Regions from separate parts of the Hydrogenophaga sp. RWCD_12 genome, predicted to be linked through region 4. Evidence: predicted binding sites of a transcription regulator. Region 4 holds the regulator's gene; each other region holds the start of a gene.
What was found. Region 4 encodes FNR, which switches genes on or off when oxygen is low (the NO sensors DNR and NnrR bind a similar motif). Its sites were predicted from a motif close to TTGATNNNNATCAA; they were not measured.
Positions count from the first base shown of each region.

Region 1 (2,198 bases), on a different contig from region 4:
ATCAAAGGCCCGGCTCGCCACACCGGCTCCAGCAAGGCTGCGCTGCCACAGCTCGGTGCCCGTCGGCCCGAACTTGTGGACCACGACCGGCAGCCCCAGCAGGGTTGCTGCCACCACACTGTTGCGACCACCGTCCACAGCAAGCGCAGGCGCCACGACCTGGGCCGCGACCGACGCGCTCCAGTCGGGGACGAGCTGGGCATGGGCGAACGATGGCAGTGCGAAGGCGGCTGCGATCGGAGCGCAGCGAAGGCCCCGGATGATGGTCTGAAACATGAGCGTGTCCCCCTGAAAAGATGTGCGGCAAACCATGGGCCACCGCGTGAATTCACCCGACTCCGGTGCACAAGCGGGGCATTTCACCCAACCCATCCCCCAATCACCGGTCACTCACCCGCTTTCACGGGTGGTGGCCATCCTGCAGCATCTTTCAGGCCATCGCAGACTGTTACTGGCCGAGACCGATCGGCGCCGGCGCCTTCATCACGATGCGCGTGAACAGGCGGTCGAACTGCGGATCGCGGGGAATGCGGCCGTTCAGCGGGTCCTGGTTGGTCGCGAATGCTGCGTTCATCGCATGCCAGTCACTCTCGGTCAGATGACGCTCGGCCTCGGGCAGGATGATGGTTTCTTCCAGGCGCATGTGCTCCTGGTAGAACTCGATGTAACGCGTGACCTCGTCGACAAAGGCCTGGCGGCGCCCTTCGCCGAGCAGCTCCCAGGCCAGCAGCAGGTGCATCAGCTCGCGCACCCGGGGTTCGCCGCGCATGTGATCACGCTCCAGCTGATCGATCGTCGCCATCGTGTGCGGCGCGGCCTTGACCACACGCGGAAACAGCAGATCCGATTCCTTGGGATGGTGGTGCTTCTCGGGAAACTCGTCGATGTAGAACAGCATCGCGCGCAGCACGTCGAAGAAGCGCGCCGAGTCGTCCTGCCCGCTGACCTCGGGCCCGCGCCGCACCAGCTGCAACAGCGACTGCAGCATGGCTGCCAGGGTGGCGTGTTCCTCGCGAATGACGCGCAGGGCTTCGTGGGTCATGGTTTTGTCTCCGGGAATGCGAAACCGACCGGGTGGTCGGCGAATGGATCCGGACTATGGCCGAGCGCGCTTCCGGGGGCCTTGACCCACGTCAAGGCTGCTCCCGGGCCTCCCCCTGGAAGGGGTTGCCTTTACATCCGGTTGCAAACCAAAGTGTTAGCATTTTTGACCCCTCCGGGCAACCGCCTGGACACATCCCTGCTGTCACATACCCACACCATGAAGACGATCCGCATTGCCCTCCTCGCCCTGTCGCTCGGCGCCGCCAGCTGCGCCACGGTGGCCAACGAAACCATGGAAGCTCCGCCTGCACTGGGTCAGCTGGAAAGCAAGACGTACCTGGAATGCATGAAGAAGGCGAATGGGCGGCTGGAGCAGGCGCCTTGCATCCAGAACGAAAAGTCGTGGCAATACCGTCAACTTGAACTGCTCTACAAGAGCCTCTCAACCAAGCTCAAGGATCCGCAGCGCGCAGAGCTGGCGAAATCGCAGGCCGCCTGGAAAGCGTTCGTCACCGCAGAAACGGCATTCGCGGCCTCTGTCTACTACCCCCAGCTCGGCAGCTCAGATCTTTCCGTCTCGACCAACGAGATCATGTGGATCGTTCAGCGTCGCCAACAGCTGCAGCAGCATCTGGATTTGAACTGACGCAGCGAGCCGTATTGGCTCAGCAAATGAAGGGAGGAAAAGAACATGACCAATATCGACATCAACGACCCAACCCAACGCAGCGGGGCGGTCTACTTCGTGGTTGGCCGGGGAACCGAAGGTGGTGGCAGTTCCTATCGGCTCAGTGTTGCCGGGGTCACGCCGAGTCAATGGGGCACTGTCTCAAGTGTCGCGGACAACAGCGGGTATTCCATTGGAACGATCCAGGTTGACCTCGGTCAGCGAGGCAACTGGCCCTTGGGGGCCATCGAAAGCCGTTCGCTGAAAGCTGGAGAGGCCTCCTATGTCGACGCCATCATCGGCCAGGCTTCCGCCTACGCACGGGCCAATCAACTGCCGTTTCCTAGCGACGCGGCGGGACTCTCTGCGCTGCGCAGCGACCTGCTCAGTCATGGCAATGGTCAAGGAAACAACCCGTCGATTCGCTTCATCTCCGATGAACATCGGGACACGATCAATGCCTGGGCTGGCTCGGAGGCAGGACAAC
Region 1 is NZ_JBKIXC010000004.1:469,871-472,068, forward strand. Features, by position in the region: gene ACLIJ1_RS17730 (hypothetical protein) at 1-276, opposite strand, end outside; gene ACLIJ1_RS17735 (hemerythrin domain-containing protein) at 449-1,042, opposite strand; gene ACLIJ1_RS17740 (lysozyme inhibitor LprI family protein) at 1,262-1,690, shown strand; gene ACLIJ1_RS17745 (peptidoglycan-binding domain-containing protein) at 1,736-2,198, shown strand, end outside.
Region 1: ACLIJ1_RS17735 (hemerythrin domain-containing protein) is a predicted target of FNR. The motif match lies at 1,124-1,137, and genes of this name have one in related genera.

Region 2 (2,198 bases), on a different contig from region 4:
GGCCAGGGCAGCGAAGGCGCCCAGCAACACATTGCCGCCTTCGTCGCGCATCACGCGGTGGACCGACACCGGCTGCAGTTCGCGGTCGCTCAGCAGCCGCGAGTACGACTGCCCCACCACCAGGCGCAGGCGGGCGAACAGCGCGACCACGTTGATGGCGAAGGCCACGAAGAAGGCGTAGCGCCAGCCCCAGGCCAGGAATTCCTGGTCGTCCAGACTGCCGCGCAGGTAGGCGAACAGGCCGGCGGCGAGCACGAAGCCCAGCGGCGCACCCAGCTGGCCGATCATGGCGTACCAGCCGCGGCGCTCCGGCGGGGCCGACATCGCCAACAGGGAAGGCAATCCGTCCCAGGTGCCGCCCAGTGCCAGCCCCTGGCCGACGCGCAGCACCAGCATCAGTCCGATGGCGGCGACGCCCTGGCTCTGGTAGCTGGGGATGTAGGCCATGCCCACGGTGCAGATGCCCAGCAGGAATAGTGCAATGGTCAGCTTGGTGCCGCGGCCCCAGTGGCGCTGCACCGCCATGGACAAGGCGGTGCCCAGCGGCCGGGCGACGAAGGCCACCGCCAGCAGGCCGAAGGCCGCCAGGGTGCCGTCCAGGGGCGACAGGAAGGGAAACAGGAAGGCCGGGAACACCAGCACGCAGGCGATCCCGAAGACAAAGAAATCGAAATACTCGGACGAGCGGCCGATGATGACGCCGACCGCGATTTCGCCGGAGGTGACGTCTTCGTGGGTGTCGGCCCTGGACAGGGCGGAGGGGCTCTCTTCAAAACCGGCCTGGGGGTGGGCGGCGAGGGCGGGGCTGCTCATGAAAAAGTCTCCTGTAGGTCGTGTGGCGTGTCGCCAACATCCTTCTACACCCCGGGGGACAGGCGGGCAATCTGGGGTTTTCCCAGCGTGCGTTACCGCAATACAGGGCAAGTCCGCCTTGACATTGGACAAAATGTCCAATCGACAAACGCGGTGGGGTCGGTAAATTCGTGGACGAATTGATTTTTGTCATCCGCTTTTACCCACCAAGAAAGCTTCTCGCCCCATGCCCCGTCTGTTTTCTTCGTTCCCGCTCCGGGGAGGCCTCTGGCTGGCGGTCGCCGCCGCGGTGGCCCTCCTGACGGGCTGCAGCAAAGCCGTCGTCCTGAACCCCGCCGGTGACATTGCCGCCCGGCAGGGCCAACTGGTGGTCCAGGCCACGCTGCTGATGCTGGTGATCATCGTGCCGGTGATCACCCTCACGCTCTGGTTCGCCTGGAAGTACCGCGCGTCGAACACCGCCAACACCGAGGCGGACTACGCCCCCGACTGGCACCACTCGACCGTGCTGGAGCTGGTGATCTGGAGCGGGCCGCTGCTGATCATCATCGCGCTGGGCGCGATCACCTGGATCGGCACCCACAAGCTGGACCCGTACCGTCCGCTGGACCGCATCTCGGCATCCAAGGCGCTGGCCAAGGACGTGAAGCCGCTGGAAGTTCAGGTGGTGGCGCTGGACTGGAAGTGGCTGTTTTTCTACCCGGAACAGGGCATCGCGACGGTCAACGAGGTGGCCGCGCCGGTGGACCGCCCGATCGTGTTCAAGCTGACGTCCAGCACGACCATGAACGCGTTCTACGTGCCGGACCTGGCCGGAATGATCTACACCATGCCCGGCATGCAGACCGAACTCAACGCCGTCATCAACAAGGCTGGCGTTTACCAGGGCAAGTCCGCGCACTACAGCGGCGCCGGTTTCTCCGGCATGACCTTCAAGTTCCTGGGCCTGAGCGACGGCGATTTCGCCCAGTGGGTCGACAAGGCCAAGGGCGAAGCGAAGACGCTGGACCGCAGCGCCTACGTCAAGCTGGTGAACCCCAGCGAACGCGACCCGGTGCAGCGCTTTGCCTCGGTCGAGGCGGGCCTGTACGACAAGGTGCTCAACCGCTGCGTCGAAGACGGAAAGATGTGCCTGCACCACATGATGGCCGTCGATGCCCAGGGCGGTGAGTCCTACCTGAAAGCACAGGGCCTGAACCTGCCGCAGGACATCTGCACCGCCGAAGAGTCGATCAAGGTGGTGGCCGAGCTGAACACCCGCGCCGCCCGCTACGCCACGTCCCGCCAATGAAACCCTGATCGGGCGCTGCCGTTGCGGCGGCGTCCGGTCCTTGCCTGACTGAACACCATGTCTACTGTTTCTCCCTCCGAGGCCCACTGGGCCC
Region 2 is NZ_JBKIXC010000002.1:870,728-872,925, forward strand. Features, by position in the region: gene ACLIJ1_RS11295 (MFS transporter) at 1-813, opposite strand, end outside; gene cyoA (ubiquinol oxidase subunit II) at 1,040-2,104, shown strand; gene cyoB (cytochrome o ubiquinol oxidase subunit I) at 2,162-2,198, shown strand, end outside.
Region 2: cyoA (ubiquinol oxidase subunit II) is a predicted target of FNR. The motif match lies at 993-1,006, and genes of this name have one in related genera.

Region 3 (2,198 bases), on a different contig from region 4:
ATGTGCACCGCGTAGCCGGTCTTGACGATGTTGATGATCTGCTTCGTGTCACCGTCGATCAGCGCCACTTCACCGGTGTCGCGCAGCGTGGTCGAGAAGATGTTGGCGATGTTGTAGTTGTTCATCTTCTTCGTCGGACGCTTCTCCGGCGGAACGATGACCTTCCACGTCTTCTTCATGTCTTCCAGGCTGTATTCCGGCGGCGTGGGAGCGTCGTGCTGGATGTAGCGGGCCATCAGGTCCACTTCTTTTTCATTGAGTTCGCCGCTGGTCTGCCAGTTGGGCATGCCGGCCGGCGAGCCGTAGGCGATGAACACCTTGAGGTAGTCGGTGCCCTTGCCCACGGTGATGTCCGGGGTCAGCGGCTTGCCGGTCGCGCCCTTGCGCAGCACGCCGTGGCAGCCCGCGCAGCGTTCGAAATAGATCTTGCGGGCGGTGTCGAACTCGGCCTGCGTCATCGGCGGCGCCTTGGGATTGGTCGCCTGGTACATCGGCTCGGTGGCCAGGGGCGATCCGCCAGCCTGGTAGTTGGCCTCGGCCGGGCTGACCTTCTTGTCGGCCGCCGTCTGCGCAAACGCGCCAGCGCCAACCAGGGCCGCCATCGCCAGCATCGTCAGGCGAATCGTGGTGCGGGATTTCATGGTGTTCTCTCTCCGTCGTGGATCAGCGTTTGAAGTGGCCGTCCCTGGGAGGACCCGTGGCCCGTCCGCCCGGCGGCTGTCCATGGCCGTGCGCACGGGAACCATGGTCGGCACAGCGGCGCAGCCTGTCCTTGAACTGGTTCAAGGACGGCCCTTCGTGGCTTCCCAACAATGGGCACCAACCACACAGACGGCCCGGCGTACCTGCCGGGCCGCCGCCCCATGACGACGGAGCACTGCATGAACCTGGTCAACCTGCTCACCCCCGCCCGGCCTGTCCCCGCCGATGGCGCCCTGGTCCCCCCGGGCACGGTCACCCTGGTCGGTGCCGGTCCCGGAGACCCCGAACTGCTGACGGTCAAGGCGGTGAAGGCACTGCAGGCGGCGCGGCTGGTGCTGTACGACCACCTGGTCAGCCCGGCGGTACTGGACCATCTGAGCCCCGACGCCGAGCGCATCTACGTCGGCAAGGAGTCCTCGCGCCACACCCTGCCGCAGGCCTCGATCATCGAACTCATGGTGCGGCTGGCCCGCAGCGGCCGCTCGCTGTTGCGGCTCAAGGGCGGCGACGGCTACATCTTCGGTCGCGGCGGCGAGGAAGCGCAGGCACTGGCCGCCGAGGGCATCCCGTTCACCGTGGTGCCCGGTCTGACAGCGGCGCAGGGTGCTGCCGCCTCGGTCGGCATCCCGCTGACCCACCGCGACCACGCCTGCTCACTGGTCCTGGCGACCGGCCACTTGCGCGACGGCCAGGGACTGGACATGGACTGGGCGATGCTGGCCCGCGCGCGCCAGACCGTGGTGCTCTACATGGGCGTGAACAACCTGCCCGAGATCTGTCGCCAGCTGCAGGCCCACGGCCTGCCCGGGCACACGCCGGCCGCGCTGGTCGAAAAAGCCACGCTGCCCGACGAACGCTGCATCACCGGCACGGTGGCCGAGCTGCCCGCGCTGGCGCTGCGTCACCAGGTGCGCCCACCTGCGCTGATCATGATCGGCGGAGTGGTGTCGGTGCGGGCCCAGCTGGTGCAGGCTGCGCCGGCGGTCGGGGCCGACGCGCCCGCGGCGTTCCATGCCGCGGCCTGATAACAGAAAGAACGCCCGACCCGGGGCCAGACGGCGCCCGGTTTGCTACGCTGGCAGGCTCCACCCACGCCCGCCCACGCCATGCCGACCACACCCCTGACCCTGATCTCTTCGATGGCCACCAAGGCCCTGCTGGCCGATCTGGTGGCCGAGTACGCGAAGCAACATCGGGAGGTCGCGGTGACCGTGACCTCGGTCGGCGGCGTCGACGCCGCCAAGCGCGTGCAGGCCGGCGAAGCCTTCGACATCGTGGCCTTGGCTTCGGACGCGATCGAAAAGCTCGCCGCCAACGGTCATGTGCAGGAAGCAACCCGGGTCGACATGGTGCGTTCGGCCGTCGCCGTCGCGATTCCGGCCGGCACGCCGCGCCCCGACATCTCGACAGAAGCCGCCCTCCAGGTTGCCGTGCTCGCCGCGCCGACCCTGGGCTATTCGACCGGACCCAGCGGCGTTCAGCTGGCCAAGCTCTTT
Region 3 is NZ_JBKIXC010000001.1:256,320-258,517, reverse strand. Features, by position in the region: gene ACLIJ1_RS01260 (cytochrome D1 domain-containing protein) at 1-641, opposite strand, end outside; gene cobA (uroporphyrinogen-III C-methyltransferase) at 882-1,727, shown strand; gene ACLIJ1_RS01250 (substrate-binding domain-containing protein) at 1,809-2,198, shown strand, end outside.
Region 3: cobA (uroporphyrinogen-III C-methyltransferase) is a predicted target of FNR. The motif match lies at 773-786, and genes of this name have one in related genera.

Region 4 (2,198 bases):
CGCAGGTATTCGGCGGCGCGCTCGTGGTGTTTGGTGATGACCTTGTTGCAGGCGCAGTAGTAGCACACCGATTCGCAGAAGGGAATGTGCACATACAGCGACAGCGGCAAAGCCAGGGAGCCCGCCCGGCGCTGCTCCAGTGCCTGGATATAGTCGGCTTCGGCGAAGGCTTCAACAAAACGGTCCGCCGTCGGATATGACGTGTACCGGGGGCCCGGGATGTCAAATCGCTTGAGAAGTTCGTCGGAAATGGCGTGGCTCACAAACAGTTCTCCAGTTCAGGCGACGAATGTGCCGCAAGGCCTTGGAGAGGCCCTTGATCAAGATCAAGCGGCCCTCTGCCCCGCGGGTTTTCCCTTGTGACCCTTTCACTGTCCCGCCGCGCCTTGATGCTGGCGCCAGCGATGGGTTAAGCTTCGCCACAATTCCGGAAGAATTATGGATATTCAAAGCATCAAAGTGGCTTGTTCGAGCTGCAACCTGCGGGAGTTGTGCTTGCCCATGGGGCTCAATCCCGAGGAGATGGACAAACTCGACAACGTCATTTCGACCCGCCGACGGATCAAGCGGGGATCGGCGTTGTTCAACACCGGGGACAAGTTCACTTCGCTCTATGCCGTCCGATCCGGATTCTTCAAGACCAGTGTCACCACGGCCGATGGGCGTGACCAGGTCACCGGCTTTCAAATGACGGGTGAAATCATCGGCATGGATGGGATCGTCAGTGACCGCCATTCCTGTGATGCCATCGCGCTGGAAGACGCCGAGGTCTGCGTCATGCCGTTTGACCAGGTGGAAGAGCTTTCGCGGGAGTTCACGACCTTGCAGCACCATGTGCACAAGATCATGAGCCGGGAAATCGTGCGTGACCACAGCGTGATGCTTCTGCTGGGCAGCATGCGGGCGGAAGAACGTCTTGCGGCGTTCCTCCTCAATCTGGTCCAACGTCTGCACGCCCGCGGTTTTTCGCAGTCCGAGCTCATCCTGCGCATGACACGCGAAGAAATCGGCAGCTATCTCGGCATGAAGCTCGAAACGGTGAGCCGTACCTTCTCCAAGTTCGTCGACGAGGGCATCATCGAGGTCAAGCAGCGCTACGTGCACATCAAGAACACCGACGCGCTCAAGCAGATCGTGAATCCACAGACCTGCCGCTGAGGAAGCTCCCGACATGAAAAAGCCCCGCATCAGCGGGGCTTTTTGTTTGCACAGGCTGAGTCAACAACACTGGCCATTCCTGGCGCAATCCTCCGGGCGTTGCCCCTCGGGCACCGGGCAGCGGTTGACTTCGAACGGAGACATGGCCAACAAGGTGGTCAGCGCGCTGGAGGCCATGGTGATGCCCCAGAAGACAAAAAAGGCCAAGGTATAGATCGCCTGTCGCGAGAGCCCCAGCGGGTTTCCGAACCAGTGCAGGTCACCGGGATCGACCATCGCAAACACGATCATTTCCAGCACCGCCGCCACCAGGAAGGCGGGCCACGCTATCCACATCCACCGTTGAGTCTTCATGAACTGTCTCCTTGTTCGCTTGACGCCTCAACCGGTGTGTGGGGCGCTTATTTCGTCGGGTCCGTGGTACCTACGACCGGTGAGGCCGCGTGATTGCGCGCCTGACCGGCAGGCTGCAGGGTGATCAACGCATCCACCCGCGCCTGCCCCTGCAGTTTCTGGGCAGCTGCGAGGTCGCGTTCGTAGTCCGCCTTGTTGAGCACCGGGTCCGGATGACTGGCGGCGATCACAAACGTCGCCACACTGGCCACCACCACTGCCAGGGGGCCACCAACCACCATCCACATGTGGGGGACCTTCCACCATGGAGTGCGGGTGGAATTGTTGGAGGCAGTTGGTTGGGCAGACATGGCGTATGACATGGATATGAGCTTTCAGTTTAGCGCGGAACGATGAAAACGGCCTTCTCGATCACCTGCGCCACGTCCGGCCCCTGGGAACGAATGGTGAAATGGATGGGGTGCGAGCCTGCAGGTGCGACGTTCGGAGGTGTCTGAACCCGGATCGCGACCGAGCGAACTTCCGTCGGAAGGACCTCCGCCTGGCTTTCGGACGCGATCATCACGCCCTCAAGACCGTCCACGCTGATCGAATAGTGCTGCGTCGACTCGGTCGCATTCATGATCTGGAGCCGGAACACGTTCTCGATGCGCCCCTGGTCCACCATCCTGGAGAGCGCCCCACGG
Region 4 is NZ_JBKIXC010000005.1:496,310-498,507, reverse strand. Features, by position in the region: gene hemN (oxygen-independent coproporphyrinogen III oxidase) at 1-263, opposite strand, end outside; gene fnr (fumarate/nitrate reduction transcriptional regulator Fnr) at 439-1,158, shown strand; gene ACLIJ1_RS20950 (hypothetical protein) at 1,219-1,512, opposite strand; gene ACLIJ1_RS20945 (hypothetical protein) at 1,560-1,799, opposite strand; gene ccoG (cytochrome c oxidase accessory protein CcoG) at 1,892-2,198, opposite strand, start outside.